4 regions of the Sphingomonas sp. P3_C5 genome follow, and region 3 is predicted to be linked to each of the others. Evidence: predicted binding sites of a transcription regulator. Region 3 holds the regulator's gene; each other region holds the start of a gene.
The links. Region 3 encodes LexA, which represses DNA repair genes until DNA is damaged. Its sites were predicted from a motif close to GTTCCNCNCTTGTTCT; they were not measured.
Positions count from the first base shown of each region.

Region 1 (7,968 bases), on a different contig from region 3:
GTGCTGCTCAGCCTCAAGGACAATAGCGAGGAGACCCGTCTCAAGCGCGAGGTGGCGCAGGCGACCAAGATGCAGGCGGTCGGCCAGCTCGCCGGCGGTGTCGCGCATGATTTCAACAACATCCTGACCGCCATCATCGGCCACTGCGACCTGATGCTGATGCGCCATTCGCCCGGCGACAGCGACTATGACGACATCCAGCAGATCCGCGCCAATTCGAACCGCGCGGCGAGCCTGACGCGCCAGCTGCTCGCCTTTTCGCGCCAGCAGACCCTGGTGCCGCAGATCCTGCAGCTCCCCGATGTCATCTCCGAAGTCTCGACCCTGCTCAAACGGCTGCTCGGCGAGACGGTCACGCTCACCGTCAAGCATGGCCGCAACCTCGGGCCGGTCCGAGCCGATCCGGGCCAGCTCGAACAGGTCGTGGTCAATCTGGCGGTCAATGCGCGTGATGCGATGCTGGCGAAGGACCCGCGCGGCGGCGGGACGCTCTCGATCCAGACCATGGCGGTTACCGCCGCCACCGTGCGCCGCATGGCATCTGACATATTGCCGATCGCCGATTATGTCGCGCTCGAGATCGCCGATACCGGCGGCGGCATCCCGCCCGAGATCATCGGCAAGATCTTCGAGCCGTTCTTCACCACCAAGGAAGTCGGCAAAGGCACCGGGCTCGGCCTTTCGACCGTCTATGGCATCGTCAAGCAATCGGGTGGCTATATCTTCGCGGATAACCGCGATGCCGGGGCGGTGTTCACCATCTACCTGCCGGTCCATGCCGCGCCCCAGCAGGCCAGGCCGGCCTCGCTGCCGGCGCTGTCGAAAGACAAGCCGACCGATCTGTGGGGCACGGGTACTATCCTGCTGGTCGAGGACGAGGACATGGTCCGCGCCGTCGCCGAGCGTGCGCTGGCGCGCCAGGGCTATACCGTGCTGACCGCTGAAAATGGCGAGGTCGCGCTCGATGTGCTGGCGAAGAACGACCGGCCCGACCTTCTGATCTCCGATGTCGTGATGCCGGTGATGGACGGGCCGACAATGGTCCGTAAGGTGCGCGCGCGCTATCCCGATCTGCCGATCCTGTTCATGTCGGGCTATGCCGAGGAGCAGCTGCGCCGGTCGATCGATCTCGACAATGTCGCCTTCCTCGCCAAACCCTTTTCGGTGCAGCAGCTTGCCGAGGCAGCTCGCGCAGTTTTGAATGCGAAATGATTTGGCGCCGAGCCGAAGCGCAGACTAAGAAACCGGAATGACCGCCCCAAATCGCATCCTCATCATTGAGGACGAACCCCTGATTGCGATGATGCTCGAGGATTTCCTCGACGTGCTCGGCAAGCAGCTGGCCGGCACGGCCGATTCGGTTGCCGACGCGCTCGCGCTGGTCGCGGCGGGCGGCATCGATGCGGCGATCCTCGACGTCAATCTGCGCGGCGGCGAGAAGAGCTGGCCGGTCGCCGATGCGCTTATGGCGAAGGGCGTGCCCTTCGTGTTCGCGACGGGCGGCTCGCAGGACAGCATCACCGAGCAATATCGCGGGCATGCGACATTGCCCAAGCCGTTCACGATGGATGCGGTGGCGAAGGTGCTCGACGGGCTGACTGGCTGACCTCTTGTGAGGGTCAGGATCAGCTTAGGCGATCAGCTCAGGCAATCCTCTCCGGTACCGCGGCTGCATCCTGGATCAGCGATTGCGCCGGGGCGACTGCTTCCCAAGGGAATACGAACCAGTCCTTGTTGAAGGTCCGGTCGATCGTTCGCGCGCGATATTCGACCTTTTCCGCTGAACTCGCATTGTCGATCAATGTGGCGAAGCGGATGCTCTGCGGTGCCGCATCCGCGGCCCGCAACGCGCCGCGCAGATGCGCGATGGTCCGCCCCGAATCATTGATGTCGTCAAGGAACAGCAGCCGGTCACCACCCTGGGTCCGTCGGGCGAGCTTCACCAGAGGCTCGTCGGCGAAGTCTTTCACCTGCGAGGAATAATCCACGGACAGCATCGGCAGCCCGGTCGCGTGGCTGAGATAGACCGCCGGTGCGAGGCCGCCGCGCCCGATGCCGATGATGAAATCGGGTTTCCACGCGTCATCGGCGAGCTGCAGCGCCAGGGCGCGGATTGCGGCGACGAACTCTTCATGCGTGATGTCGGCGAAAACGGTCATTGATTGGCTCCCACATAGGCGTCGAGCGTTTCGAGATGCGCCGCCACCACATCGTCGTTCAGGAAGGATCCCAGGAAGCTGTTGCGGGCCAGCAAGGCGAGATCGTCGCGGTCGAGCCCGCGTGCTTCAGCTGCGGCCCGGTAATTGTCGGCGATATAGCCGCCGAAATAGGCGGGATCATCCGAGTTGATCGTCGCGCGCAGGCCGGCTTTCAGCATGCGGTCGATCGGATGCTCAGCCATGTCGCCGACCACGCAGAGCTTGAGGTTGGAGAGCGGGCACACCGTCAGCGTCATGCCCGTCCGCGCCAGCCGCGCGGTGAGGATCGGGTCTTCGAGGCTGCGATTGCCATGGTCGAGCCGGTCAATGTCGAGAAGGTCGAGCGCCTGCCAGACATAGTCGGGCGGCCCTTCTTCGCCGGCATGCGCGACGAGGCGCAGGCCCTTGGCCCGCGCCGCCGCGAACACTCGGGCGAATTTCTCGGGCGGGTGTCCGAGCTCGGACGAATCGAGGCCCACTGCGTCAATCCGGTCGAGCCAGGGCTCGGCAGCCGCGAGCGTGGCGAAGGCGGCGTCCTCGTCGAGGTGGCGCAGGAAGCTCAGGATCAGCTTCGATGTCATGCCATGCCGCGCTTTCGCATCCGCCATGCCGGCAAGCAGGCCAGTGATCACCGTGTCGAAGGCGATGCCGCGATCGGTGTGCGTCTGCGGATCGAACATGATTTCGGCATGGACGACACAGTCTGCGGCGGCCCGATCGAAATAGGCGACTGCCAGGTCTCGGAAATCCTGCTCGGTCTGCAGCACATTGGCGCCGGCATAATAGATGTCGAGAAAGTCCTGGAGGTTGGAGAAGGCATAGGCAGCCCGCACCTCTTCGACGCTCGCGAACGGGATCGCGATATGGTTGCGTTTCGCCAGCGCGAACATCAGCTCGGGCTCGAGACTGCCCTCGATATGGAGATGGAGCTCGGCCTTGGGCAGGCCGGTGATGAAGTCATGGTCGGTCATGCCGCTTCATTGCCCGGGGCGGGCAGGGGGGCAAGGGCGTCTTTCGTCTCAGCCGCGGTATCCGGTGCCGGCAATGCGCGACGTGAAGTCCTCGCAGAGATAGGTTTCCTGGACCTGGCGATCAAAGCGGTCATGCACGACCCAGAACGCGTCTTTGCTGTTCACTCGACTATATTCCGCCTTGATGTTCCTGAAACACATCATGCTGCCAATGAGGCCGTTGCCGGCTGGGCTATAGTCAGAATATTGACAGAAGAGGCAGCTCTTGATGCTGGTCCCCATAGGAAGTTGGCGCGCGAGATCATGCAACTCATCTTCAAAATAACTGGTATTGCCAGAGGACAGGAGGCGAATATTGGAGAAGGTCAGTGTCAATTTCAGCAATTCGCTGCTGATCCCGCCATGCGGCGGCGGCTTTGGAGCACCCAAGTGGAGATCGACCTTCAGGTCAGCTACTGTGTCGATTCCCTCCATGAGAATCGAAAGGGGCATCGTCAGCGAGATGTCGCACGCGCAGAGGTCATTGCAGAGGTCATTAGTGAATCCAACCAGCGAAGCGGCGGGGGTGTCCGGGTCCGGCTCGAGACTATCGAATGATTCGCCGCGAAACGTCACGCCGAGAACCGTCATGGTGAAAGCTTCACCGTCATTGGTGAAAACGGCCGGAAATGTACCGCGCTCATCGGCATAGGAGCCTCGATAGATAACGAGCGGGGCTTCCTCAGGATGTATACCGCCAGCCATGTCGTTCCATCGCGCCTGATTGCTGAGGAGGCGAGCCTATTTGGCGCATCCCGCTGGCCGGCTTAGCACGGATCAGTTGCGATCGCTGAACGATGAATGCGGGTGCCCACGCCTATTTTTACAGGCTTGGGAACGACGGAACAAAAAAAGATCGTTCTCCACTTGTTCTTACAGAACAAACCATATACGAAGCTTCCAACACGCATTGAACGCGTGAGGCGAACAGTCTAGCGATGGAGGCTCCTAATGGCGGTATCTTTGAAGGTCATCGACAGCAAAATGGCAGCATCCACAGACAAGGCGAACGAGAAAGCTTCAGGCGAGCGCGCCAAGGCACTCGAGGCAGCACTCGCGCAGATCGATCGCGCTTTCGGCAAGGGCAGCGCGATGCGGCTCGGCTCGAAGGAGACGATGCAGGTCGAGGCGATCTCGACCGGCTCGCTCGGGCTCGATATCGCCCTCGGCGTCGGCGGCCTGCCGCGCGGCCGGGTGATCGAGATTTACGGGCCGGAGAGCTCGGGCAAGACGACGCTTGCACTGCATGTCATCGCAGAGGCGCAGAAGACTGGCGGCACCGCGGCGTTCGTCGATGCCGAGCATGCGCTCGATCCGGTCTATGCCAAGAAGCTTGGGGTCAATATCGACGAGCTGATCGTCTCGCAGCCCGACACCGGCGAGCAGGCGCTCGAGATCGTCGATACGCTGGTGCGTTCCAACGCGATCGATGTGCTGGTGGTCGATTCGGTCGCGGCGCTCGTGCCCCGCGCTGAAATCGAGGGCGAGATGGGCGACAGCCATGTCGGCCTTCAGGCACGCCTGATGTCGCAGTCGCTGCGCAAGCTCACCGGCTCGATCAGCCGCTCGCGCTGCATGGTGATCTTCATCAACCAGCTGCGCATGAAGATCGGCGTGATGTATGGCAACCCGGAGACGACGACGGGCGGCAATGCGCTGAAATTCTACGCCTCGGTCCGCCTCGATATCCGCCGCACCGGCCAGATCAAGGATCGCGAGGAGATCATCGGCAACACCACCCGGGTGAAGGTCGTCAAGAACAAGGTCGCGCCGCCGTTCAAGCAGGTCGAGTTCGACATCATGTACGGCCAGGGCGTGTCGAAGATCGGCGAGATCCTCGATCTCGGCGTCAAGGCGGGGCTGGTCGAGAAATCGGGCGCCTGGTTCTCCTACGACAGCGTTCGCATCGGCCAGGGCCGCGAGAATTCGAAGACCTTCCTTAAGGAAAATCCGGAGATGGCCGATCGCCTCGAAAAGGCGATCCGGGCCCGCACCGACAAGGTCGCCGAAGAGATGATGGTCGGCCCCGAGGCGGACGACGGCGACGAGGATATGTGATCTTCTTCTCCTCTCTTCCCCAAGGGAGAGGAGAAGAAGAAAAGGGGGCGGCTTGCCGGCTCCCCACTTCAAAAGTTCAGCGGCGTTCTCCCCGTCGCAAAACCCGGAAAGGCCCGCCCGCGTTGGTGGGCCTTTCATATTTTGGCCCGCTTTCCGGCAGCGCGTTTGCGCCTCGCGTCGGGCCAGCCTAACCTTGCGCGCCAACGCCGCTCCGCCGGTGCTATCAGGCTCCCCGAGATTCCCAAGATCAGGATGACACTGGATATGGCGACACCTCAGAATCCGCCCAAAACCCCGGACCCGAGCGGGGCGATTCGCACCTTCAGCCCCAGTGATTGGGAGGGCTCGGTTGGCGATGTCTGGGCCGCTGAATGGGTGCGTACCGATCGCAGCTTTGCCAGCCTCGCGCCGCACCTCAACGCAGCCGCAATCGCGGCTGTCGCAGGGCAGCCTGCGCCTTGGATCCTCGATATCGGCTGCGGCGCCGGTGCGACCAGCATGGCTCTGGCGGCGGCGCTGCCTGACGCCGACGTCCTCGGGGTGGATATCTCCCCCGGGCTCGTCGCCACGGCCCGGGCTCGCAGCGGGGACTTGCCCAATCTGCGCTTCGAACTGGGCCCGGTCGAGGCAATCGCCGGCGACCATGCCCCGATCGACTTGTTCGTCTCGCGCCACGGCGTGATGTTCTTCCCGGATCCAGTACCCGCCTTCACAGCGATCCGGGCGGCGGCGGCGCCGGCTGGGCGGCTGGTCTTTTCCTGCTTCAGGTCGATCGCACTCAACCCCTGGGCGGAGGAGATCGTCGCGGCGGTACTCGGCGCGCCGCCACCGCAGCCGAGCGGCTATATGCCGGGACCGTTCGCCTTTGCCGACCCCGATGTCGTTCGCGCGCTGCTGACCGAAGCGGGTTGGCGGGATGTGGAGGCGACTCCGATCGACTATATCTATCATGCGGGCGCCGGAGCCGACCCCGTGGGCGACGCGCTCGATCTGTTCGGCCGCATTGGTCCGGCAGCAACCCCGCTGCGCGCGGCGCCCCCGGAAGAACGCCCGGCTATGGCGGCGCGTCTCGCCGCAGTGCTGGAACGCTACCATCAGGGCGATGTTGTGGATTTCCCTGCCGCAGCGTGGCTATGCTCCGCGCAGAGCCAATAATGAAGGCAATAATGACGGGAGAGCGCGCATGACGATTATCGTCCATCACCTCGAAAATTCGCGCTCGCAGCGCATCCTCTGGATGCTCGAGGAGCTTGAGCTGCCCTATGAGGTCAAGCGCTATGAGCGGAACAAGCAGACAATGCTCGCCCCGCCCGAGCTGAAGCAGGTCCACCCACTCGGCAAGTCACCGGTGATCACTGACGGCGACACCGTCGTCGCCGAAACAGGCGCCATCATCGAATATCTGGTTGAGAAGGCAGATGGCCGGCTCGGTCCGCCCGCGCACCGCGAATCCGTGCTGCGCTACCGCCAGTTTCTCCATTATGCCGAGGGCTCGCTGATGCCGCCCTTGCTGGTGAAGCTGGTCCTCACCCGGGTTCCCTTGCTGGGCAAGACGGCTGCAAAGCGGATCCAGCCGATGATCGACGTCCATCTCGATTATGTCGAATCCGAGCTGTCGCAGCGCGCCTGGTTCACTGGCGACGAGATGACAGCGGCCGACATCATGATGAGCTTCCCGCTCGAGGCGGCCCGCAGCCGCGCCGGACTCGGCCCGTCGCGCCCGCACACCATTGCGTGGCTCGACATGATCCATACCCGCCCAGCCTATCAGGCGGCACTCGCGCGGGGCGGGCCTTATGCTTATGCGTAACCGCCTCGTGAAAAGCGACGACCTTCAGATCCGGCTGGTTCGACGGTCCCTGACGAGGCGAACCATTGCTGATCGCCACCCCATTCTCGAGGCTACGAAATTCCCTGTTAATTCGCAGGAACAGGGAATTTATTCTTTTTTTGACGCCGTCTCCAGCCGCGTTAAGAATATATTCTAAATATTACCGTGGTTTATAGAATTCTCCGTCAGCGTGCTCAGCCCGGAACAGGGAATAACAGGGAAATTAACAGGGAAATACGGCGCGCAGGCGCCATCCGTGGCGTCGCGCGCAGCATCCAAATAGCCAGACCGTGAGAAAGAGCAGCCCGGGCTTCTTAGACGTCCCGTGCACATCCTATGATCGATCCAGCGATGAGGTTGAATCGCGCCATGGGTCTGGACGGACGGCGCGCTGTCCGGATTGCAGTCTCAGCGCGCTAGCCGTGACCGCTGAGCCCATGGCTCGGCGCATGTGGCGGCTCGGCCTCGGCCGGTTCGGGCGGGTTGAAGCCGCCCTCCCATTTCGCGACGACGCTCGCCGCGACGGCATTGCCGACCACATTGGTCGCCGAGCGGCCCATGTCGAGGAAATGGTCCACGGCAAGGATCAGGCCCAGGCCATATTCGGGGATGTTGAACAGCGGCAGCGTCGCCGCGATCACCACCAGGCTGGCGCGGGGCACGCCGGCGATTCCCTTCGACGTGACCATCAGGATCAGCAGCATCGTGATCTGCTGCCCGATCGACAGGGGCACATTATAGGCATGGGCGATGAACAGCGACGCGAAGGTCATGTACATCATCGAGCCGTCGAGATTGAACGAATAGCCGAGCGGCAGCACGAAGCTGGCGATCTTGGGCGGCACGCCGAAGCGCTCGAGCGCTTCCAGCG
Region 1 covers NZ_JBFUHA010000007.1:16,660-24,627, reverse strand. The annotation lists gene AC1DVS_RS17400 (hybrid sensor histidine kinase/response regulator) at 1-1,212, shown strand, start outside; gene AC1DVS_RS17395 (response regulator) at 1,250-1,606, shown strand; gene AC1DVS_RS17390 (phosphoribosyltransferase) at 1,644-2,159, opposite strand; gene AC1DVS_RS17385 (adenosine deaminase) at 2,156-3,169, opposite strand; gene AC1DVS_RS17380 (DUF6304 family protein) at 3,218-3,913, opposite strand; gene recA (recombinase RecA) at 4,160-5,266, shown strand; gene AC1DVS_RS17370 (class I SAM-dependent methyltransferase) at 5,531-6,421, shown strand; gene AC1DVS_RS17365 (glutathione S-transferase family protein) at 6,450-7,076, shown strand; gene AC1DVS_RS17360 (dicarboxylate/amino acid:cation symporter) at 7,514-7,968, opposite strand, start outside.
Region 1: recA (recombinase RecA) is a predicted target of LexA. The motif match lies at 4,067-4,082, and genes of this name have one in related genera.

Region 2 (7,968 bases), on a different contig from region 3:
AAGGATTACAAGCTGGCGGCCGCCTAGCGGCGAACAGGAAGGTTTTGGGCCTTCGGGCCCACCGGAACAATTTCAACCGTTGGAAAGGAAAAGGAAGGGGCGGCATTCAGGGATAATCCGCCTGGCGGAAATACAGCCCATCCGACGGTGCGTTCAGCCCAAGCTGCGCGCGGTCGCACGCTTCCAGCGCTGACTGTACATCGTCCGGAGACCATTTCCCTTGCCCGACCAGCGCCAGGCAGCCGACCATCGAGCGTACCTGGTGATGCAGGAACGACCGTGCCGAGGCAAAGACGCTGATCCGCTCGCCCGTCTCCACCACATCGAGCCGATCGAGCGTCCTGAGCGGGCTGTCCGCCTGGCAGTGCGCCGATCTGAAGGTGGTGAAGTCGTGACGTCCAACGAGGCGCGCAGCGGCTTCGGCCATAGCTGTGGCATCGAGCCTGCCGGGTAATCGCCACGCCAGCCCGTTCTCGAAAGTCAGCGGCGCGCGGCGTGTGACGATACGGTATTCATAGTGGCGCGCCGTACAGGAGAAGCGCGCATGCCAGTCGTCGGGCACGACCTCGCAAGCGAGGATCGCCACCGGTGCTGGCCGCACTACGGCGTTGAGCGCCTCCTTCAGCCGGAACGGCGTGATCGGCCGCTCGATATCGAGATGGGCGCGCATGCCGGTTGCGTGGACGCCGGCATCGGTCCGCCCGGCGGCGTGGACGGCCACCGTCTCCCCGGTAATCTTTCGCGCCGCCACCTCGATCGCTTCCTGCACGCTCGGTCCATGGGCCTGGCGCTGCCAGCCCATGAAGGGGCGGCCGTCATATTCGATGGTGAGCGCGAAGCGGGTCACGCGAGCTGAGTGCCCGGCGGGATGGGGAAACCGCGCAGTAATTCGGCTGACGTCATGACGCCACGCCCAGCGCGCTGGAGGAGGAGAGGACGGATTCTCCCCTCGGCGCAGGCAATGGTGAGGGTGTCGTCGAGGACCTCCCCATCGGCCCGGCCTCCGCCGGGATGACGATCGATCTCTGCCGCGAGCACTTTTACCCGCTCGCCCGCGACTTCAAAGAATGCGCCTGGCACCGGATTGAATGCCCGGATCTGCCGCTCGACCTCAACCGCGCTTCGCGACCAGTCGATCCGCGCCTCTGCCTTGTCGATCTTGGGCGCATAGGTGACGCCATCCTCGGGCTGCGCGACTGGAGGATAAGCTTCGATATCGCCGAGCACCTGGACCATCAGCCTAGCACCCATCGCACTCAGTTCGTCGGTCAGTGTGCCGGCGGTCTTGTCGTCGATCGGCGTTCGGCCCTCTAGCCGCACCGGCCCGGTATCCAGCCCCACCTCCATCTGCATGATGCAAACGCCGGTTTCGCTATCGCCAGCCAGGATAGCGCGTTGGATGGGGGCCGCACCCCGCCAGCGCGGTAGCAGCGAGGCATGGACGTTAAGGCAACCGCGCCGCGGCGCGTCCAGCACCGCACGGGGCAGGATAAGGCCATAGGCGGCGACGACCGCCACATCCACGTCCAGAGTGGCGAATTCGGCCTGCGCTTCGGCGTCCCGCAACGTCAGCGGGGTACGGACGGGGATCCCCAGCACCTCGGCTCGCGTCTGCACAGGGGAGGGCGTCACCGCCTTGCCACGCCCGGCGCGACGTGGCGGCTGGCTGTAAGCCGCCACGACGTCATGGCCTGAATCCACCAGCGCCTGAAGCACCGGCACCGAGAAATCGGGGGTTCCCATGAAGACGATCCGCATGGATCTGCTCTGGCCGCTTGGCAGAGGGCAGTGCAACCCCCTATCTGTTCTGCATGGCATCTCCCGAGATCGAAGCGCTCACCCAGGCACTGGCCCGGCTGCCCGGCCTGGGCCCCCGTTCGGCACGCCGTGCGGTGCTGCATCTGCTCAAGAAGCGTGAGGCAGCGCTTGGGCCGTTGCTGTCAGCTCTCACTGCTGTGGAAGAACGACTGGCAAGCTGCTCTGTCTGCGGCAATATCGATACAACTAACCCATGCGGCGTCTGCGCCGATCCGCGCCGCGATGCCCGCGCTTTGTGTGTGGTCGAGGAGGTTGCCGATCTGTGGGCGCTTGATCGCTCGCGGCTGTTCCCAGGGCGCTTTCATGTGCTGGGTGGCCGGCTCTCGGCACTCGAAGGCGTGCGGCCCGAGGATCTCGCGATCGATTCGCTCGTCCGGCGCATTGAAGCAGGCGGTGTCGACGAGGTCGTGCTGGCGATGAATGCGACGCTCGAAGGCCAGACCACTGCGCACTACATCGCCGAGCGGATCGAGCGCTTCCCGATCCGCGTCACCCAGCTCGCGCACGGCCTGCCGGTCGGCGGAGAGCTCGACTATCTCGATGAGGGCACGCTCGCTCAGGCGCTCAGGGCGCGCCGGCCGGTTTCCTGATATGGGTGTATCACCCGAAACTTGACGCCMGGCCTCCTCTTTCCTAGCTCGCGATCATGTCCGTCCTCAATATCCTCGAAGTTCCCGACCCCGGCCTGCGCGCCGTGGCGAAGCCTGTCGCCCAGATCGACGAGTCTGTCCGCGCGATCATCTCCAACATGTTCGACACGATGTACGACGCCCGGGGCATCGGTCTCGCCGCGACTCAGGTCGGGATAGAGCAGCGCATCGTCGTTATCGATCTGCAGGAGCCCGAAAGCGACGCTGAGGACGCCAAGCCGATCCGCGCCCCTCTGGTGTTCGTCAATCCCGAGCTGGTGTCGGTCAGCGAGGAGACGGCGCTCTACAATGAGGGATGCCTCTCGATCCCCGATCAGTATGCCGAGGTCGAGCGCCCCGCGCGCTGCCGGGTGAAATGGCTAGATGGTGAGGGTGCCGCGCATGAGGCCGATTTCGACGGCCTGCTCTCAACCTGCATCCAGCACGAGATCGACCATCTGAACGGCGTGCTGTTCATCGACCATATCTCGCGCCTCAAGCGCGACATGGTGCTCAAGAAGCTGGCCAAGGCCCGCAAGGCAGCCTGATCCGCCACCTCGCCTGCGCTGGGGTGACGCACTCTCTTTACCCTCCGCAAGCCGTCACTCTCGCCTTTGAGGCCAAGAGCCACCGTGCCGCCCAACGCGTCGGCCTGTGCCGCGCAAGCATTTACCTTATCGCCTCGCAGGCCTAAGGTTCACCCAATGTTCCAGCGAGGCATATCATGACCGGCCTGACGATCCCTCTGGCGCTGATCGCCGTCCTGCTTGTCGGGCTTGTGATCGGGTGGTTCCTCGGTGGCCGTGGTGCCGCCGCCGCGCTGGCGGAACGCGATGCCAGGACCGAGGAGTTCAAACGCGCCATCGTTGATCTCGCCGGCGCCGAGGAACGCGCGCGCGCCGCCACGCAGCTGCGCGACGAGCTTGACGTCATTCGCAACGAACGTGATGGATTCCGTACGGAAAATGCGAGCCTGCGCGCCCATGCCGAGGCCTTTGAGGCACGGCTCGAGGAGTTCAGGAACAGCCGCGAAGCGATGACCGGCCATTTCAACGAAACCGCCAGCAAGCTGCTCAACGAAGCCCAGAAAGCATTTCTCGAGCGCGCCGAAGCTCGCTTCAAACAGTCCGAGGAGACGGCCGGCCAGAACCTCAAATCGATGCTCCAGCCCGTCAGCGACCGGCTCCTGAAATATGAGGAGACCGTCACCAAGGTCGAAAGCGAGCGCCAGGGCGCGTTCGATCAGCTCAAGGGCCAGCTCGAAGGGCTGCGCGTCGGCCAGGAAAAGGTCAGCAGCGAAGCGGCCAAGCTGGTCAACTCACTCCGCAATGCGCCGAAGTCCCGGGGGCGCTGGGGCGAGCAGCAGCTTAAGAATGTCTTGGAAACCTGTGGCTTATCAGAACATACGGATTTTCAGACTGAGGTGAATGTCGTGAGCGACGATGGCGGCCGGCTGCGCCCGGACGCGATCATCCGGGTCCCCGGCGGCCGTGCGCTGGTGATTGACGCCAAGGTCTCGCTCAATGCCTATCAGGACGCCTTCGGTGCGGTCGATGAGGCTGAGCGGCTGATCGGCCTTGCCGCCCACGCCGCCTCGATGCGCGCCCATGTCAACGGTCTCGGCAACAAGGCCTATTGGAGCCAGTTCGCCGACGCGCCCGATTATGTCATCATGTTCGTGCCCGGCGAGCATTTCCTGTCGGCTGCGCTCGAGCATGATCCGACGCTCTGGGATTTCGCCTTCGAGAAGCGCGTGCTGCTCGCCACCCCGACCAATCTGATCGCGATCGCGCGCACCGTCTCGGCGGTCTGGCGGCAGGAGCGGCTCGCGAAAGAGGCGCGGCAAATCGGAGAGCTCGGCAAGGAGCTCTATGATCGCCTCGCCAAGGCGGCGGGCGATCTGCGCAAAGTGGGCGGCGGACTGACGTCGGCGGTCAATAATTACAACGCGTTCGTCAGCAGCTTCGAAACTCGCACCCTGGTGACGGCGCGCAAGCTGCGTGACCTCAATATCGAGCCAGGCGCCCGAGAGATCGAGGATGTGCCACCAGTCGAGGCGCTTGCGCGCTATGGCGATACGCCGGCGTTGATCGAGGGGCTGAGCGAAGCGGCGGAGTAAACGCAGGACAGCTAGGTGGGGAGTAACGAGGATGGTTTTCTGGTTTGCGCTGATGCTTGGGACAGCCGCTCCGGCGATGCCTGCACTTCAACATGAAGCCACGAGCGCTGCGGCGCAAACGCTCGACGGGCGTGCCGACCACATCGCCGATTTGATCGTAGCCAAGCAGGTGGCGGATGCGACAGCGCTCGTCGATCCGCTGCTCGAAGAATTTGAAAAGGCCAATGCAGGCGAAAAGCGCCACATCTATTGCGCGGCCGATGCGGCCGAATCGCGGCGCTACATGGATGAAGTCCGAGCCCAGAAACCCGCAAGCCCCGCTGTCGTGATCGGGAAGGGGTGGTGTGTGGCGCTCTGGGCCAAGGGATACCTGCTGGACGATGGCGGCCAACCCGCGGCTGCGATCCCCTATCTGGTGCGCGCCGCCGCCATGCGGCCCGCTCAACGCCAATATTGGGCGGAGCTGACCTTTGCCTATCAGGCGATCAAGGCGTGGCCCGAGATGCTCGATGCCGGTCGCCACGCCGCATCCCTGGCGGCAGAGGCCGATGGGTCCGATCGTACGGCGTTCCTCTGCAAGGCATGGCACAGCATGGCCTATGCGCAGATCGAGCTTGGCCGCTGGGATGACGCGACCGAATTGCTGAACAAGTGCCTCGCGCTGGATCCCGGCTATGAAAAGGCGAAAACCGAGCTGGAATATATCGCGCGCAGCCGGCCAAAGACCTGATCCGACCAATTCCATTCAGGTCCGAATCCGTTCCATTTGCGGACGGCGAGCCGGTGACGAAATGGCGTCATGCCCGAATATGCTGTATGTTCCGGGGGTCATCGAATGCCTGCAGGACCAGACGATGTTTGCCAGAGCCCGCCGCCGCTATCTCGATATCCTTGCCTCGGTGTATATCTACAACGAGCATCGTGGATATCAGAGCCTCGACCGGGTGCTCGAGGCGGTCCGCGCGAAATATCCGGACGACGGCGATTTCATTGCCCAGGTCGAGAAACACCGGGCCGACGAGCGCAAACATTATCTGATGTTCAGGCGCTATTTCGAGCATCTCGGCATGAAGCCCTTCTTCGTCGATCGCACCTGCGGCCATATCGACCGGCTGATCAAGCTCACCTTCGGCTGCCATATCGACGATCTGGATACGGCTGCCGTGGTCGCTAGCGACACCCTGTTCAATCGCCTGTGCCGGATCGTGATGATCACCGAGATCAGAGGCATGAACCAGGTCGATGACCTGCTCCAGTCCTTCATCGTCAAATCTGATCATGCGCTGATCAAGATATTCAAGGTGGTCGAGCGCGACGAGCCGTCACACTGGATGCCCTACAAGGCCTGGCTCAAGGCGCATGATGGCGGCATGCCCAGGCTTTCGGAGCGGATCGCCGACGCCTGGGTCCATCGCAGCCTGATCTTCGTCAAGCTGCCCTTGTTGTACCTCAATCCCTGGCTGAGGCGCCGAACTGACTGGCAGGACAGCCACGACACCGAGCCGGTCGAGCAGTTGCTGGCTGCCTGAAGCTTAGTCCCGCTCGGGGAAGCCACGGCCCGCCCGCACCAGCACCATCGTCCGGGCGCCCCCCGCGCTCAGCACGAGCTTGTCGTTGCGATTGGAACTCACGCTGAGAGGCCGACCGAGCAATTGAAAGATCGCCTGTTCCTCGAGCATGATCGGCCCAAGGCATGCCATCTTGGTCGAGATCAGTGGGCCTGCCGTCAGCGTGCCGCGTGCGAAGCGGTATGAACCGCCAAAGCTATTGCAGCCGCCGTTCCCGCTGATCCGGCCATCGGTAAAGCTGATCGCCGGTTGGCGTCCGCTGCGGATCGCATGGCCGTCCACTGTCTCGATCAGCCATTTCCCGTCGATCACCGGCGCGCGCGCCTGCGCCAAGATCGGGTCGCCGCCGCAGCCGCGCACGGTCCGGCGACCAACCGTCACCATCACCCGCTCGGGGAACTCGCGGTCGCTCATGCCGTCATTGCAGGGCGCGCGGGTGATATCGATGGTGATGCGGGGTGTGACGTAGCGGCGCCCGTTGAAGCTCGGCCGTGGCTCTGGCGCCGTGGTCGTCACACGGGTCCGGCCGTAATCGCCGACATAGCGGATCAGGCCATGGTGGATCGTCAGCGTCCAGCCCGGCTCAGTGCCCAACGCACGATATGGCGCCTCGGGTGGTGCGGCGATCGCTGAACCGGCGAGAAACAGGGCAGGGGCAACAAGGGCAAGCGCGATCTTCATCTTCGTCTCCTTGCCTGGTCGGATAGGAGAGCGCGCCTGAACCGCTCGTTACGCAGCGGTTCAGCGGCGGGAAGGATTTTGCGCCAGCACTTCATAAGCCATCACCGCAGTCGCGACCGCTGCATTGAGGCTGTCGGCCTTGCCCAGCATGGGGATCTTGACCAGCAGGTCGCAGGCGGCGGCGTAGTCGGCGGGCATGCCCTGCGCTTCGTTGCCGGTCAGCAGGAAGGCCGGCGCCTGATAGGTCGCGGCGCGATAATTTGTCTCGGTATCGAGGCTGAGCCCGACCAGTTGCCCCGGCCCGGCGCGGAGCCAGGCGAGGAAGTCAGTCCAATCGGCCTGGACGATCGGCACGGTGAACAGCGCGCCCATGCTAGCGCGCACTGCCTCTACCGAGAAGGGATCGACGCATTCGCCGATCAGGATCAGCCCGCCGGCGCCGACAGCATCGCCGGTGCGCAGGATCGTGCCGAGATTGCCGGGATCGCGCAGCCGTTCGGCGACCAGCCAGATATCGGCGCTGCTACGGTCGAGCGACTCGAGCGAGGTGGCGAACTCCGGGAAGACCCCGACCACGGCCTGGGGGTTGTCCTTGCCCGAGAGCTTCGAAAGGATGTCGGGAACCGTCTCGATCGCCTCGCCGCCAGCTGCCTCGACATCTGCGATAAGGGCACGGACGAGTGGGTGGCCGGCGCTGTCGCGGGCGAAGAAGAGATATTCCGGAATCCGCCCGCTTTCCCGCGCCTCGGTCAGAATGCGCAGGCCCTCGGCGAGAAACAGCCCTTCCTCACGCCGATGCCGCTTCTCACGAAGCTGGCGGACACGCTTGATGAGCGGGTTGGAGTAAGCGGTAATCTCGCGGGGCATCTACTTCTTTCTTCCCCCCTCCCGCTTGCGGGAGGGGCCGGGGGTGGGCTCCCGCTATCCTCGAATGTTCCACTTGTGGGGGCCGGGAGCCCACCCCCAACCCCTCCCGCAGGCGGGGAGGGGAGTAAGAAGGAATCAATCCTCCCCGAACTTAGCCTCGACCAGCTCGCACAGCGCCCCGACCGCCTGTTCAGCCCCGTCACCCTCGGCGCTGATCACGATCGAATCGCCCATCGCGGCGCCAAGCATCATCAGGCCCATGATCGAAGTGCCCGTCACTGAACCC
Region 2 covers NZ_JBFUHA010000010.1:104,048-112,015, reverse strand. The annotation lists gene AC1DVS_RS21770 (long-chain fatty acid--CoA ligase) at 1-27, shown strand, start outside; gene truA (tRNA pseudouridine(38-40) synthase TruA) at 107-847, opposite strand; gene fmt (methionyl-tRNA formyltransferase) at 844-1,758, opposite strand; gene recR (recombination mediator RecR) at 1,812-2,408, shown strand; gene def (peptide deformylase) at 2,465-2,995, shown strand; gene AC1DVS_RS21745 (DNA recombination protein RmuC) at 3,172-4,566, shown strand; gene AC1DVS_RS21740 (tetratricopeptide repeat protein) at 4,598-5,296, shown strand; gene AC1DVS_RS21735 (ferritin-like domain-containing protein) at 5,421-6,095, shown strand; gene AC1DVS_RS21730 (META domain-containing protein) at 6,099-6,815, opposite strand; gene AC1DVS_RS21725 (TrmH family RNA methyltransferase) at 6,876-7,682, opposite strand; gene AC1DVS_RS21720 (HPr family phosphocarrier protein) at 7,818-7,968, opposite strand, start outside.
Region 2: AC1DVS_RS21745 (DNA recombination protein RmuC) is a predicted target of LexA. The motif match lies at 3,143-3,158, and genes of this name have one in related genera.

Region 3 (7,968 bases):
GGGTCGAGCGAATCGACCCGTTGCCGGCGCGTGATCTCGTGCGGTTGAGGCTGACGCCAGTGCGGGTGATCGCGACGCCGGACCCGCCGAGCCAGGCGCGGCGTGGCGGTGGGCGCCGTGATAATCGCGGATTCGCGCGGAAGCCGCAGGAGACCGTCACGCTGCCGCCGCATATCCGCGTGAACCTCGCCGTGGGGGACGTGCCCAAGGGCCTGTCGCGGGGTGCAACGATCCAGCTCGGCGCGCGCCTGATGCCGCCACCCGAGCCGGCGGTGCCGGGCGCTTATGATTATGGCCGGGTGGCGTGGTTCGACGGGATTGGCGCGACCGGACGTGGTTTCGGCCCGGTAACGATCACAGCACCCGGCATATCGAGCGGGAGCGGGCTGCGAGAAAGGCTGTCGCAGCATATCCAGGCAAGTGCGCCCGGCGGCGCGGGCGCGATTGCCGCCGCGCTGGCGACCGGCGATCAGGGCGCGATCCCGCAGGCCGACAATGATGCGATGCGGCGCTCGGGCCTGGCGCATCTGCTGTCGGTGAGTGGGCTGCATATCACCGCCGTGGTCGGTGCGGTGATGTTCCTGGTGTTGCGCCTGCTTGCGCTCAGCCCCTGGCTGGCGCTGCGGTTCAGGCTGCCGTTGATCGCGGCGGGCGCGGGGGCGCTGGCGGCGATCGGCTATACGCTGCTGACCGGCGCCGAGGTGCCGACCATCCGGTCTTGCGTGGCGGCGCTGCTGGTGCTGGTGGCGCTGGCAATGGGGCGCGAAGCCCTGACGCTGCGGTTGGTCGCGACCGGGGCGTTTATCGTCCTGCTGCTCTATCCAGAGTCCCTGGCGGGGCCGAGCTTCCAGCTGTCTTTCGCTGCGGTGGCTGCGATCATAGCTCTGCACGAGCATCCGCGGATCAAAGCGTGGTTTGCGCCGCGCGAGGAACGGCGGCTGCGCAAGATCGGGCGCGATCTGACCTCGCTGCTGCTGACCGGCATCGTCGTCGAACTGGCGCTGATCCCAATCTCCCTGTTCCATTTCCACAAGGCGGGCGTTTATGGGTCGGTCGCCAATATCATAGCGATCCCGCTGACGACCTTCGTGACGATGCCGCTCGAGGCGCTTGCCTTGCTGTTCGACCTGATAGGCCTGGGCGCGCCCTTCTGGTGGCTGACCGCGCGGTCGCTCGATCTGTTGCTGTGGATCGCACACACCACCGCCAGCATACCCGGCTCGGTTGCAGCGCTGCCGGCGATGCCTGGGGCAGCCTACGGCCTGATGGTGATCGGCGGCCTGTGGATCGCCTTATGGCGTACGAAGTGGCGCCGGCTGGGCGCAGTGCCGCTTGCGATGGGCGCGATATGGGCGCTGCTTACGCCCGCACCCGATCTGCTGGTGACCGGCGATGGCAGGCATCTCGCGATCCGGACGCCGAGCGGCGGGCTGGCGCTGCTCCGCGACCGGATCGGTGACTATACGGCTGACATGCTGGCGGAGAATAGCGGTGTCGATGACGACCCCTTGCTGCTTTCCGATCAGCCCTATGCGCGGTGCAGCCGGGATCTGTGCCTCATACAACGGCAGGCGGGCGGGCGAGACTGGCGCATCCTTGCGACGCGCAGCGCCTATCTGGTGCCGGTGGCCGAACTGATCGCTGCATGCGGCACGGCTGATATCGTTGTCAGCGAACGCCGCTTGCCTATGACCTGCCGCCCGCGCTGGCTGAAGCTCGACCGCCCGACCCTGGCGCAGACGGGTGGCGTTGCCGTGTCCCTGTCGAACGGGCGCGTGGTGACGGTCAGGCAGGCGGGCGATGCGCACCCCTGGCTGATGCCTACTCCGCCGATAGCCCCGTTGCGCACGTATCGCCGACACGCGATAAACGGGCCGTGAACGCCCTTTCGAGCCTCGACCAGCCTTCTCCACACATGCAATGGCGGGACTTCCTGCCAGTCGAGGAGCATCAGGCGATCCTGGACTGGGCGCTGGCCAATCAGGCCAGCTTCGCGCCATCACGTGTCGGGCGCGGCGAGCTCAGGGCGGACTTCCGGAGCTCGGCCACGGCAATGGCGCCCCATTATCCCTGGAAGGATAGGTTCCGGCACCGAGTGCGCGACGCGGTGCCCGAACTGGCGCGGGGGCTTGGTTTAGCGGCGTTCGAGGTGGCGCACATCCAGCTTTCGCTGATCGCCTATAATGATGGCGACTTCTACCGCGAGCATACCGACACTGAATCCCGTCGCAATCGCGCGGATATCGAGCCTGCCGGTGACCGTGTGCTGAGTGCGGTCTATTATTTCCACCGCGAGCCCAAAGCCTATTCGGGTGGCGCACTGCGGCTCCACCCGTTCAATCCCGCGAGCGACCGCTTCGAGGATGTTCAGCCCGAGCAGAACAGCCTGACCGCATTCGCGTCCTTCGCGCGCCACGAAGTACGTCCGGTCATCTGCCCGTCACGCAACTTCGAGGATTCGCGCTTCGCGATCAATTGCTGGGTGCGGCGGGCGCGGGCGGCTCAATAGCGCCGAAGCAACCCCGCCAGCTTGCCCTGCACGCGCACCTGATCCGGCGCATAACGCTGCGGATCATAAGCGCGGTTGGCGGGATCGAGCCGGATCATCGCACCTTCGCGGCGGAAATATTTGAGCGTCGCCTCACTGTCCTCGATCAGCGCCACGACGATCTCGCCGTCGCGGGCGACATCGGTGCGGCGGATCAGCGCATAATCGCCATCGAGGATGCCGGCTTCGACCATCGAATCCCCGGATACTTCGAGCGCATAATGTTCGCCGCCGCCGAGCAGCGCCGCAGGTACCGCGAGCATCGAGTGGCCTTCGAACGCCTCGATCGGCACACCGGCCGCGATCCGGCCGTGCAGCGGGATTTCGATCACGTCATTGGCGGGCTCCGGAAGCTTGCGGACATTGCCGGGAGTGGGGCTGGCCGGCGTCGCGGCAGCCGCCTTGCGCGCGGTCTCCGGCCGTTCCGGCATGCGCAGCACTTCAAGCGCGCGGGCGCGGTTCGGCAGGCGGCGGATAAACTTGCGCTCCTCGAGCGCGCTGATCAGGCGGTGGACGCCCGACTTCGATTTGAGATCGAGGGCTTCCTTCATCTCCTCGAACGAGGGCGACACGCCGGTTTCGGCGAGGCGATCATTGATGAAGCAGATCAGCTCGTGCTGCTTGCGCGTTAGCATCCCATTTCTCCGTCGGAACAGACTGGGAACGTTTACGCAATGTTCCAACCGCCTGTCAAGCGCCCCCTGTCAGACGATGCTGAGGATTTCCACCGAGTCGCCCGGTACGGCCGCTGGCGCATGGGGTCTGCGCACGATCAGGCTGTCGGCGCGGGCCAGGGTGCGGAGCATCGAACTGTCTTGCAACCCCAGGGAAAAGACGCGGCCGTCCCGCGTTTCGGCGCGAAGATAGTCTTCGCGGTGGTCGTTCGCCGGCAGGTCTTCGCCGAGGATCGCGGCAATGGTGCGAGGCAGCGGATCGGCTGCGCCGGACATCGCCGCGATCAGCGGGCGGACGAACAGGAATGCGGTGACGAAGGCAGAGACCGGATTGCCGGGCAGGCCGAGCACGACCGCCTTGCCGAGCCGGCCGGCCATCATCGGCTTGCCGGGGCGGAGTGCAATCCGCCAGAAATCGAGGCTGCCGCCTGCTGCCTCGAGCCCGGGACGGACAAGATCGTGATCGCCGACCGATGCGCCGCCGGTGGTGACGAGGATATCCGCATCGACCCGGGCAAAGGCGTCCGCGATGACGTCCAGCTGGTCGGGCAGGATGCCGAGATTGAGGATGTCGACGGGCAGATCGGTCAGCATCGCGGCGAGCATGGCGCCGTTGGATTCCGGGAGTACGGAGTCGCTGAGTGCGGTGCCGGGGGCGACGAGCTCGTCGCCAGTCGCGACGATGGCGACGCGCAGGCGGCGATGAACCGGGAGTGCGCCGTGTCCGCCGGTTGCCGCCACGGCGATCCGCGCGGGCGTGAGCCGATCGCCCTTTGCGATGAGCAGGTCGCCAGTCGAGAAGTCGAGGCCCTTGCGGCGGATGTTCCGGCCGAGGTTCTTCGGCCCTTCGCCGGCGAGCGTTATCTGGTCGCCGTCGCGCGCTGCCTCTTCCTGGACGAGCACGGTATCGGCGCCGGCGGGCATCGCCGCACCGGTGAAGATGCGCACGGTTTCGCCGGTGCCGACGGTGCCAGGGAACGCGCGCCCGGCGGCGCTCTCACCGATCAGGGTGAGCGGGCCGGGCAGATCAGCGAAGCGGATGGCATATCCATCCATCGCCGAGAGATCGGCGGCGGGCTGGGTGCGGAGCGCGCGGATGTCGTCGGCCGCCCAGCGGCCGGCGGCGTCGCGAATGGGGATCGTCTCGGTGTCGATCGGCGGTGCGAGCGCGAACAGGCGTGTCCGGGCTTCGGTGACGGCGAGGAGAGGCGAGGAGGTTTTCGGAGGCATTGCGACGCCCTAGCGCCTCGGATTGCGGGAGACCATCGCGGCGAGATGCACGTCAGGGCCGCCCGGTGCCGTCCAGGAACCAGCCGGTATAGGTCCTCCTGGGACCGCCGGCGGTGACCGGCCATACGCGGTGTTCGAGCTGATCGGAGACTTCGAAGATCAGCGCCGAACCAAGCTCGGTGTGCCGATGCCGGGCCAGCAACTCTCCGCTTTGCTTGGCGCGCAGTTCGAACAGGCCGCCGTCATAGGAATGCTCGCTGAGGTTGATCGTGATCGCCAGACGCCGCGACGGGTCCTCAGGCAGATCGTCGTGCCAGTTCAGCGAAGGGGGATCTTGAGGCTGGATCTGCATCACGCGGCCGAAGGTGCCGTGCAGGGGGCAGCAGCCGGTCACCTGATTGAGCCACTCGAACAGGTTTTGCCGTTTCAGCGCGAGCGTGAGTGCGCCGCCGGCAATACCGGGCACCTCCCGCTCGCGTTGCGCGACGTCGGTTTCAGTATCCCTGACGAAGCTCGCCTTGCCGCAGAGGCGCAGCAGAGTCTGCAGAAACGCAGGCTCGAGGAGGCCCGACAACGCAACCGCGCGGTGTCGCGTAAAGCTCTCCAGGGCTTCCGACGGATCGCCCGCGATGTCGGTGTGCTGCGCGCCGACCACTACCGGCGACTGGATCGAAGCCAGGCGCGGGGGCTGGCGGATGCCATCGTCGACAATCGGCTGGGAAAGGAGTGGCATCGTTATAATCCCGTCTTCCCGGTTCCTATCTCTTATCGTGGGGCGGCGCCACAAGAGTTGGTCCGGCTTTCCTTCTCGTATCGGCGGCCTTGCCGCTCGCCTTGCGTGGGCGTTAGCGGTACCATTCACGCAAAGGAACCGGACGGCGCCGCCGATCCGCGACACGCTGGAGGGGTTATGAAAGCGAACCGCATCATTGCCATAAGCACGCTGCTGGGACTGGCGCTGGGTGGCGCCGCGGACGCGCGAAAGGCGGGTCCGAAGCTCGGCGTTTTCGAGCAGCAAGCCGATATCGGCGCGACTGCGCTGCCGGGCGCGGTATCGTTCGATCCGGCGACCAAGACCTATCGCGTGACGGGCGGCGGCGCCAATATCTGGGCGGAGAAAGATGCGTTCCACTTCGTCTGGACACGGCGTTCGGGTGATCTCCATGTCGCTGCCGATATCGATTGGATCGGCCGTGGTGGCGATCCGCACCGCAAGGCGGGGATGATGATCCGCCAGAATTTGACCCCGGGATCCCCCTTTGCCGATGTGATGATCCACGGCAATGGCGCAGCCGCGCTGCAGTATCGCGAAGTTCAGGATGGGCCGACGCGGGAGATTTCGTCGAACATCAAGGCGCCGCACGGCATCAGACTCGAGCGTGAGGGCGAGTATGTCTATTTCTCGGTGACGGGCGCGGACGGCAAGCTGCACCATGCGGGCGGCAATTTCCGGATCGCGTTGCCGGGCCCGTCCTATGTCGGCCTTGCTGTCTCGGCGCACGACAACAAGGTGAAGGAGACGGCTGTTTTCAGCAACGTGGCACTGTCAGTGCCGGTGCTCGCTGTCGTGCCCGACACGGGCTATCCGGCGAAGGTCGAGAGCACGCTCGAGGTGATGCCGGTCGGCGTCGACGATGTGTACAGGCGCGTGGTGCGGCATTTCGACGGGAAGATCGAGGCGCCGAACTGGACGCGGGACGGCAGTTCGCTGGTCTACAACAGCGGCGGGCTGATCTACCGGATCCCGGTGGGTGGCGGTGAGCCGGCCGTCATCGACACCGGGCCCAATCGCAAGAACAACAACGATCATGGGATCTCGCCCGACGGATCGCAGCTGATCATCTCCGACCAGTCAGAGGCGGACAATCTCTCGCGCATCTACCTGCTGCCGCTCGCCGGCTCGAGCGCGCCTCGGCTGATGATCAGCCATGCTGATGCGCGCTCCTACTGGCATGGCTGGTCGCCGGACGGGAAGACGATCGCCTATGTGTTCGTGCGCTCCGAGACCAACGACTATGATGTCTATGCCCAGGATCTGGCGGGCGGGCCGGAGCGGCCGCTGATCAAGGGGCCTGGGGTCGATGACGGGCCTGAATATACGCCCGATGGGCGCTTCCTCTATTTCAACTCGACCCGGACCGGGGCGATGCAGATCTGGCGGGCGCATGCTGACGGCAGCGACCCGGAGCAGGTGACGAGGGACGCGAACTACCGCGACTGGTTCCCGCATATCTCACCTGACGAGAAGTGGATTGCGTACGTGTCGTTCGGGCTCGATGTCGATTTGGGCGACCATCCGCCGAACCGCGACGTGATGCTGAAGATCATGCCGGCCGACGGCAGCGCGCCGCCGCGGGTGCTGACGCGGCTGTTCGGCGGGCAGGGGACGATGAACGTCCCGTCCTGGTCGCCGGACAGCAAGTTCATCGCGTTTGTGAGCTATCGGCTGGTTCGCTGACCGCCTTCCAGTCGCCCGACTTGCCGCCGGTCTTGGTGAGCAGGCGGATGCCGGTGATCGTCATGGCTTTGTCGATCGCCTTGGCCATGTCGTAGATCGTCAGCAGCGTGACCGAGACAGCGGTGAGGGCTTCCATCTCGACGCCGGTCTTCGCATCGGTGGCGGCGGTGGCGGTGGCCGTTACGCCGGCGTCGTCCACCGCAAGATCGATCGCGATACGGGTCAGGGGCAGGGGATGGCAGAGCGGGATGAGCTCGGCGGTCTTCTTCGCCGCCATGATGCCGGCGACGCGGGCGACGGCGAGGACATCGCCTTTCAGGGCTGTGCCGGTGCGGATCGCGGTGGCGGCTTCGGGCGACATGGTGATGCGGCCGGTGGCGACCGCTTCGCGGGCGGTCGTCGCCTTGGCCGAGACATCGACCATGTGCGCGGCACCGGCCTCGTCGAGATGGGTGAGGCCGCTCATCCCACCAGCGCCCGGGTTGCCGCCTCGAGATCGGGCTGGCGCATCAGCGCTTCGCCGATCAGGAAACAATGTATGCCGTGTTCGGCCATGCGGTCGAGATCGGCGCGGATGGTGAGGCCGCTTTCGGCGACGAAGGTGCAGTCCTTCGGAGCCTTGTCGACGAGGCGGTAGCTGTTCTCGAAATCGACGGTGAAATCGCGCAGGTTGCGGTTGTTGACGCCGATCAGACGCGATTTGAGCTTCATCGCGCGCTCGAGTTCCTTCGCGTCATGGACTTCGACCAGCACATCCATCTCGCATTCGATGGCGCTCGCTTCGATCTCGGCGAGGAGGCCATCGTCGAGCGCGGCCATGATCAGCAGGATCGCGTCGGCGCCGATCGCGCGGGATTCGGGGACCTGCCAGGGATCGACCATGAAATCCTTGCGCAGCACCGGCAAATCGCAGGCATTGCGGGCGGCGGTGAGATAGGAGTCGGCGCCCTGGAACCAGGGTTCGTCCGTCAGCACTGACAGGCACGCTGCACCGCCGGCCTGATAGGCGCGGGCGTGTGCGGGCGGGTCGAAATCGGCGCGGATCAGGCCCTTGGAGG
Region 3 covers NZ_JBFUHA010000002.1:16,130-24,097, forward strand. The annotation lists gene AC1DVS_RS06195 (ComEC/Rec2 family competence protein) at 1-1,880, shown strand, start outside; gene AC1DVS_RS06200 (2OG-Fe(II) oxygenase) at 1,877-2,509, shown strand; gene lexA (transcriptional repressor LexA) at 2,503-3,183, opposite strand; gene AC1DVS_RS06210 (molybdopterin molybdotransferase MoeA) at 3,253-4,452, opposite strand; gene AC1DVS_RS06215 (2OG-Fe(II) oxygenase) at 4,505-5,185, opposite strand; gene AC1DVS_RS06220 (TolB family protein) at 5,363-6,910, shown strand; gene moaC (cyclic pyranopterin monophosphate synthase MoaC) at 6,876-7,376, opposite strand; gene trpC (indole-3-glycerol phosphate synthase TrpC) at 7,373-7,968, opposite strand, start outside.

Region 4 (7,968 bases), on a different contig from region 3:
GGTTCCGGCGGGGCGTTTCCTCAACGGCAATTATGCTGTCCGCGAGGCCTTCACCGGATCGGCGCTTGGGCCGCAATGGCTCTTCGCGCGGACGCCGCATACTGAGTGGTGGCAGGTGCGCGGCGGCGAGCTGACGGTCACGCCGCGGAGCGACCATATGGGCGACAAGGTCCAGCCGAGCTTCGTCGGCCGCCGCCTCGCGCATATGACCGCGTCCATCACCACGCCGATGCGGTTTCACCCGCACGGGGCCGGCGACGAAGCCGGGCTGATGGCGGTGCAGAATGACCATTTCTATTACGCCTTTGGGCTCGGCCTGAACGATGCCGGCAAGACCGTGCTGCGCGTCCGCGCGCGCGCGGGGGAGAAGGAGCCGTCACATGGCAGGCAGCTCGCCGAAACGCCGGTGCAGCTTCCCGCCGGGCGGCCGATTTATCTGCGCATGAACGTCGACAAGGCGAAAGCGGGCTTTTCGTACAGCCTTGACGGGAAACACTACCGGTCTGTTCTGAGCAATGCCGACGCCTCTCTGCTGACGACGGCGACGGCGGCCGGGTTCACCGGTGCGATCGTCGGACCCTATGCGGAGACGGGGACACAATAGTTTTGGGGACACTATACTAAATAGGCTGCGCCTGTGGTCTGGCCCAGTTAAATATAGTGTCCCTTTATTTCTCATGCGCGGTGGCGGGCCTTGGTCGCGTGCTGCGTGAAGCGGATCGATACCCTCGGCTCGCTGATTAACTTCGGAGACAAAACATGGACAAACACCCTGGCAACCTGAGCCGCCCTTCAGCCCGTCTCATGAACCGTCCGATTTTTTCCCTGATGGCCCTCGCCCTTGTCTCCGTCGCGTCTGGCGCCGTTCCGGCGGAACAGCCGGCACAGGCGGCTCCTGCGCACAATCCCCTTATCTGGGCCGACGTCCCGGACATCGCGATCATCCGTGTAGGAAAAACCTACTATATGAGCAGCACGACGATGCACATGAGCCCGGGCCTCCCGATCATGAAGTCGACGGACCTGGTCAACTGGCGGATGGCCTCCTACGCCTATGAAACCCTGGCCGACAACGAAGCCCTCCGCCTCGAAAACGGCAAGAACGCCTATGGTCAAGGCTCTTGGGCGAGCAGCCTGCGGTATCACGACGGCGTGTTCTATGCCTCGACTTTCTCCGCCAATACAGGACGCACCCACATCTACACCACGCGTGATCCGGAGCGAGGCCCGTGGAAAGCGACGAGTTTCGAGCCCTCGCTGGGTGACCATAGCTTGTTCTTCGACGACGACGGTCGCGTTTACATGGTTTTCGGGAGCGGTCGCATCACGCTTGTCGAACTGCAATCCGATCTTTCCGGCATCAAGCCCGGCGGCGTGAACAAGGTCATCGTCGACAACGTAAACGCCCTCTTCGGCGCTGACCAGGGCGGGCTCAAAGGGGAGGGCTCGCAGTTTTTCAAAGCCAATGGCCGCTATTACCTCGTCAACATCGCCTCGCCCGGGAGCCGCTGGGCGCGCACTGTCATCATCCACCGTGCCGACGCAATCGATGGTCCGTACGAGGGCCGCATCGCGCTCGATGATCGCGGCATCGCCCAGGGCAGCCTCATCGATACCCCGGAAGGCAAATGGTATGCCTATCTTTTCAAGGACAACGGCGCCGTCGGCCGCATCCCCTACCTGGTGCCCGTGACCTGGAAGGACGGCTGGCCCGTGCTCGGCCAGGACGGCAAGGTGCCCATGACGCTTGACATTCCCGCCGGCGGACAGGGCGCCTCCGGCGCATCCGGCATCGTCGCCTCCGACGAATTCGCCCGCCGGCCCGGCGCCCCCAGGCTGCCTCTCGCCTGGCAATGGAATCACAATCCTGAGCCTGGTTACTGGTCGCTCTCCAAGCGCCCCGGCTATCTGAGCTTAGTCACCAACCGGGTGGTTTCCGCTCTGCCCGAGGCTCCGAATACCCTCACTCAGCGCACCTTTGGGCCTGCCAGTTCCGCCACCACCAGCATCGACGTGAGCGGCATGAAAGACGGCGACTGGGCCGGCCTGGCCGCTTTTCAGAAGCGCTATGGTTTTGTTGGCGTCAAGATGAGCGAAGGCGCCAAATCTCTCGTCATGGTGAGCGCCGACTCCGACCATCCCGAGGAGATCGCCTCCATTCCCCTTTCTGGCAAAACTGTTCATCTGAGGGTCGAATGCGAATTTCAGCCCGCGCCTGAGGTCGCCCGCTTCTCCTACAGCCTCGACGGCAAATCCTGGATCCCCATTGGCCGTCCCTCGCGCCTGACCTACACCTTCCCGCACTTCATGGGGTATCGCTTCGCCCTCTTCTATTATTCGACCAAGACCGCCGGCGGCCGTGTCGACTTTGACTATTACCGGGTCGGGCCAGGCAGCAGCCCCCGCTGATCTTCGCCCGCCGAAGAGAAGCACCACCTCAAAGAGTTTTGGGGACACTATACTAAATAGGTCGCGCCAATCGAACCAGGGCCTCGTTATCTCCGCGTCCTCACACCTTTGCCGCATGATCGCCGCCAGATCGGCGAGGTGCCTAGAAACTGAGTGTGCACGTCATCAGCGCCCTGACACGATCTGTACAATGTTCTGTACAGATAGGAAATGTCAGTGGACCCTCATGACATTTCCAACAACCACGGAGACGCCGGTCGCTGTCTCCACCCGCCTGGTCCAAGCCCCGGCTGCGACAGCCCCCGATAGGTGTGACAAAATTCTCCAACAGCGGCGCTCGGTTTCCGCACATTCCCCTCGTGATATCCCCTCCAGCATCCGAAATCCGCGCCGAATTATGTCACACGTCCAACATTTTCGCCGCGAACCCGCGCAGGCGATTCAACCCGTGCCTGAAATCGCCCATAGCGTCATTGCGAGCCATCAGAAGGCGCGCGCTCTGTTCTTCCGCTCCGCGATGCGCCAAGAAAATCTGTTCCCCTCTCGTTCCGTTTCCGCTAGGCCCATACCCCATGGCAAAACCTCAGAAACGCTATGTCTGCCAGGCCTGTGGCTCCGTCGCGAACCGCTGGGCGGGGCAGTGCGCCGATTGCGCTGAGTGGAACACGCTGGTCGAGGAGGTGGGCGGCATCGTCACGCCGTTCCAGGCCAAGCATAACCTGCAATCCGGCGGCCGGGCGATGACGATGGTCGGGCTCGATGCCGAGATCACCCTGCCCGAGCGCATGCCAAGCGGCATCGCCGAGCTCGACCGCGCGCTTGGCGGCGGCTTCGTCGAAGGCTCGGCGACGCTGATCGGCGGCGATCCCGGGATCGGCAAATCGACCCTGTTGCTGCAGGCGGCGGCGCAGATGGCGCTGGCCGGGCTGCCGGTCGCCTATGTTTCGGGCGAGGAGGCGGTCGACCAGGTCAGGCTCCGCGCCCGCCGGCTCGGGCTCGGCGCCGCGCCGGTGCAGCTCGCCGCGGCCACTTCCACGCGCGATATCCTGACGACCTTGGGGCAGGGGAGGCCGCCCGCTTTGCTGGTGATCGATTCCATCCAGACCATGCATTCGGACCTGATCGAAGGCGCCCCCGGCACCGTCAGCCAGGTCCGCGCCTCGGCGCAGGAGCTGATCCGCTTCGCGAAGGAGCGCGGCACCGCGGTGGTGCTGGTCGGCCATGTCACCAAGGACGGCAGCATCGCCGGCCCGCGCGTGCTCGAGCATATGGTCGATACCGTGCTGAGCTTCGAGGGCGAGCGCAGCCACCAATATCGCATCCTCCGCGCCATCAAGAACCGCTTCGGCGGCACCGACGAGATCGGCGTTTTCGCGATGGTCGCCGAGGGGCTGGCCGAGGTGTCGAACCCGTCGGCCCTGTTCCTCACCCAGCGCGACGAGGGCGTGACGGGCACCGTGGTGTTCCCGGCGCTCGAGGGCACAAGGCCGGTGCTGGTCGAGATCCAGGCTTTGGTCGTCCGCCTCGCCAGTGGCGCCACGCCAAGGCGGGCGGTGGTCGGCTGGGATTCAGGCCGGCTGGCGATGGTCCTCGCCGTGCTCGAAGCGCGGTGCGGGCTCAGCTTCTCCTCCTCCGAAGTCTACCTCAACATCGCCGGCGGCTACCGCGTGCAGGATCCCGCCGCCGATCTCGCAGTGGCAGCCGCGCTCGTCTCGGCGCTCAGCGAAAGACCGGTGCCATCGGACGCTGTCGCGTTCGGCGAGATCGCCCTGTCCGGCGAAATCCGCCCGGTGGCGCACGGCCCGCTCCGCCTCAAGGAAGCCGGTAAGCTCGGCTTCGAGCGCGCGCTGGTGCCGGGCGCGATCGCCGGCGACAAGAGCGGCCTCACGCTATCCGGCTTCCGCACGCTCGGCGGCTTCGTTGACCATATGCTCGGGCGAGGATAGCGACGGTCTTTTAGGCAGGTACGCGCACCGATGGGACTGACTGCACTCGATATTCTCGTCCTCATCGCTGTCGGCGGCGCGGCCGTTCTCGGGCTGATGCGCGGCTTCGTGACGGAGGTGCTGTCGCTGTTCGCCTGGGTCGCGATCATCTTCATGCTGAAGCTGTTCCACACCCCGCTCGCCCATCTGTTGTCCAATTCGGTCGGCACGGTGACGGGCGCTGCCGTCCTGTCCTTCGCGATCATCTCGGGCGTGACCTATTTCGCCGGCCGCGCGGTCGCGAGGGCAATCGGCTCGCGGACGCGCGATTCGGTCCTCGGCCCGGTCGATCGCGCGCTCGGCTTCGGCTTCGGCGCGCTCAAGGGCCTGATCCTCGCGAGCCTCGGCTTCCTGCTCGTCGTGCTGGTGACGGACACCATGCATGGCGGCCCCTCGCACCGCCCCGAATGGCTGAGCAAGTCGCGCACCTATCCCCTGCTCAACGCGACCAGCGCGAGCATCGCCGATTTCGTCGACCGCCGCCGCAAGGGCCAGCCGGTATTCGGTCCCCGCGGTGCGGCGCCTGCCGACAACAGCGCCGATGCAGGGAATGTGACGAAGTGATCCTCATGTCGTCAGCCGAACGCCAGGGGGTGTGCTGCGCACGTTCCTGCCTTACATCAGTCGCATGAACGCGCCGCTCTACAACACCGAAATCCTGCGTCTCGCCGCGACCATCCCCCATCACGAGCGGCTCGCCGATCCGATGGGCACCGCCGAGAAGCGTTCACCGGTCTGCGGCAGCAGGGTGACGGTCGACGTAAACATGGATGACGAGGGCAGGGTGGCTGAGGTCGGCCTGCTGGTGCGCGCCTGCGCCCTCGGCCAGGCCTCCTCATCGCTGATGGCCGCCAGCGTGCTCGGGAAGACCCCGCAGGAACTGGCCGCCGCACGCGACGCACTGACGGCATGGCTGGCAGGCGAGGGGCCGCTCCCCGACTGGCCCGGCTTCGAACTCTTCACCCCCGCGCTGCCGCACACCGCCCGCCACGCCTCGATCCGGCTCGCCTTCGAAGCCGCCGCCGAGGCCGCCACCACCGCTCGCGCCAGCGCTACCGCATGACGGAAAGCCTGCTCTACGACGCAGTCGTCCTGCTCGGCTTCGGCCTGTTCTTCGTCCTGATCTTCAGGCGCCTCGGCCTTGGCGCGACCCTTGGCTATCTCGTCGCCGGCGCGCTGGTCGGCCCGCAGGCGCTTCACCTGATCGACGGGGCTCAATCCAAGATCGGCGTCGCTGAGCTCGGCATCACCCTCCTGCTGTTCATCGTCGGGCTCGAGCTCAACCCGCAGCGTCTATGGACGCTCAAAAAGGAGATTTTCGGACTAGGCCTGCTCCAGGTCGTGCTCTGCGGGCTCGCCGTCTCGGCGGTAGTGATGGCCATCAGCAAAATGTCGACCGCGCCATTTTCCGTCGCGGCCGCGCTCGCGCTCGGCCTCCCGCTCGCGCTCTCCTCGACCGCGCAGGTGCTGCCGCTGCTGCAATCGGCGGGAAGGCTCCGCACTCCGTTCGGCGAGCGCGCCTTTTCGATCCTGCTGTTCCAGGACCTGTCGATCGTACCGCTGATCACGATCGTCGCGGTGATGTCGCGCAACCCGGCGGACATGAACGGCCCACCGGGCTGGCTGCTCTTCATCTACACGGTACTTGCGGTGGTCGGGCTGATCCTCGCCGGGCGCTATCTGCTGCGGCCCTTGTTCCGCATCATCGGCAATCTCGGCGAGCGCGAGATGTTCGTCTTTGCCGGCCTGTTCACCGTCATCGCCGCCGCCGCGGTGATGGAGGCGCTCGGCCTGTCGACCGCGCTCGGCGCCTTCGTCGCCGGCGTGATGCTGGCCGACAGCCCCTATCGCCACGAGCTCGAAGCCGATGTCGAGCCATTCCGCTCGATCCTGCTCGGCCTGTTCTTCTTGGCGGTCGGCATGATGCTCGATCTCCACGCGATCGCTGACCGGCCCTTCTTCGTGATCGGCATGGCGTTCGCGCTGATCGTCACCAAGGCGGCGATCATCATGGGCATCGGCCTGATCTTCAAGATGACCTGGCGCAGCGCGCTCGCGCTCGGGCTGCTGCTCAGCCAGGGCGGCGAGTTCGGCTTCGTCCTGTTCGCCCAGGCGCAGCACGCCTATCTGATCGCGCCCGAGGCGGCGAGCCTGTTCGGTGCGATCGTCACCCTCTCCATGGCGACCACCCCGTTCCTGATGCGCATCACCGAAGGCATGCGTGCCGAACCCATCAGGGGCGGCGAGCGCGATGAGCCGACGTCCGACGGCGCCAACGCGCTGGTCGTCGGCTATGGCCGCTTCGGCCAGACGGTCGCGCAGATGCTCATCGCGCAGGGCGTCCCCGTTACCCTGATCGATACCGATATCGAGATGATCGACGTCGCCGGCAGCTTCGGCGCCAAGGTCTATTATGGCGATGGCACCAGGCTCGATCTGCTGCGCCAGGCCGGCGCTGCCGAGGCCGAGCTGATCCTGTTCTGCATCGATGGCGACCAGCTCGACGCCGCGCTGATGGAGGCAGTCCATGAGGCTTTCCCCAAGGCGGCGATTTTCGCGCGCACCTTCGATCGCCGAGCACTCATCAAGCTCAAGGGCTCGCCGGTTGCCGGCGTGGTGCGCGAAGTCCTCGAATCCGCAGTCAAGATGGCGCGGATGGCGATGCGCAGCCTCAACATCAGCGATGAGGAGATCGCCCGCACCGAGGATATGTACCGCGCGCGCGACAAGGAACGCCTCAAGGTCCAGTATGAGACCGGAGATCTCCGCGCCGCGCTCGACCGGATCATCACCCAGCCGGCGCGCGAGAGCGAAGACGAGTCGGAGTGAAGAACCGCTCGCTTCTCGCGCGGATCGGCTTTGCCGTAGCGGGGTGGCGAGCGGCCTGGACACGCGAGCGCAGCTTCAGGACTCAAGTCGGGTTCGCCGGTTTCGCGCTCCTTGCATTGCTTATGCTGCGGCCGTCCCCGATCTGGTGGGCGATCGTCGCCGTGACATGTGCCCTGGTGCTCGCGCTCGAGTTGATCAATTCAGCGCTGGAGGGCCTGATCGATCTGCTCCATCCCGCAATCCACCCCGAGATCAAGGTCATCAAGGACATGCTCGCCGGCGCAGTGCTGGCGATCAGCTGCGCCGCGCTCGTCGTCGCGCTGGCGCTGGCCGTCGCCTATGTCCATGCGATCCTGCTGAGGCTCGAAACATGAGGTGCTGCCCATGAACTGGATCCTGCTCGTCGCGGCCCTGTCCGGCGCGATCGCCGTCGCAGCGGGCGCCTTCGGCGCGCACGGCGCAAGCGGCCCTGCGGCCGAATGGCTGAAGACCGGCGCGCACTACCAGCTGGTCCACGCCATCGCCGCCATCGCGATCCTGCGGCTGGAGGCGAGGGGGCCGGCCTGGCTCTTCCTCACCGGCGGCGCGATCTTCGCCGGCACGCTCTATCTGATGGCACTGGGCCTGCCGCGATGGCTCGGCGCGATTACGCCGATCGGCGGCGCACTCCTGATCGCCGGCTGGCTATGGCTCGCCTGGATCGGTGCGCGATCGGCCTGATCTCCCTCTCCCGTTCGGGGAGACG
Region 4 covers NZ_JBFUHA010000006.1:239,523-247,490, reverse strand. The annotation lists gene AC1DVS_RS16690 (glycoside hydrolase family 43 protein) at 1-604, shown strand, start outside; gene AC1DVS_RS16685 (glycoside hydrolase family 43 protein) at 760-2,409, shown strand; gene radA (DNA repair protein RadA) at 2,982-4,355, shown strand; gene AC1DVS_RS16675 (CvpA family protein) at 4,386-4,958, shown strand; gene AC1DVS_RS16670 (iron-sulfur cluster assembly scaffold protein) at 5,023-5,457, shown strand; gene AC1DVS_RS16665 (cation:proton antiporter domain-containing protein) at 5,454-7,223, shown strand; gene AC1DVS_RS16660 (diacylglycerol kinase) at 7,220-7,597, shown strand; gene AC1DVS_RS16655 (DUF423 domain-containing protein) at 7,608-7,943, shown strand.
Region 4: radA (DNA repair protein RadA) is a predicted target of LexA. The motif match lies at 2,944-2,959, and genes of this name have one in related genera.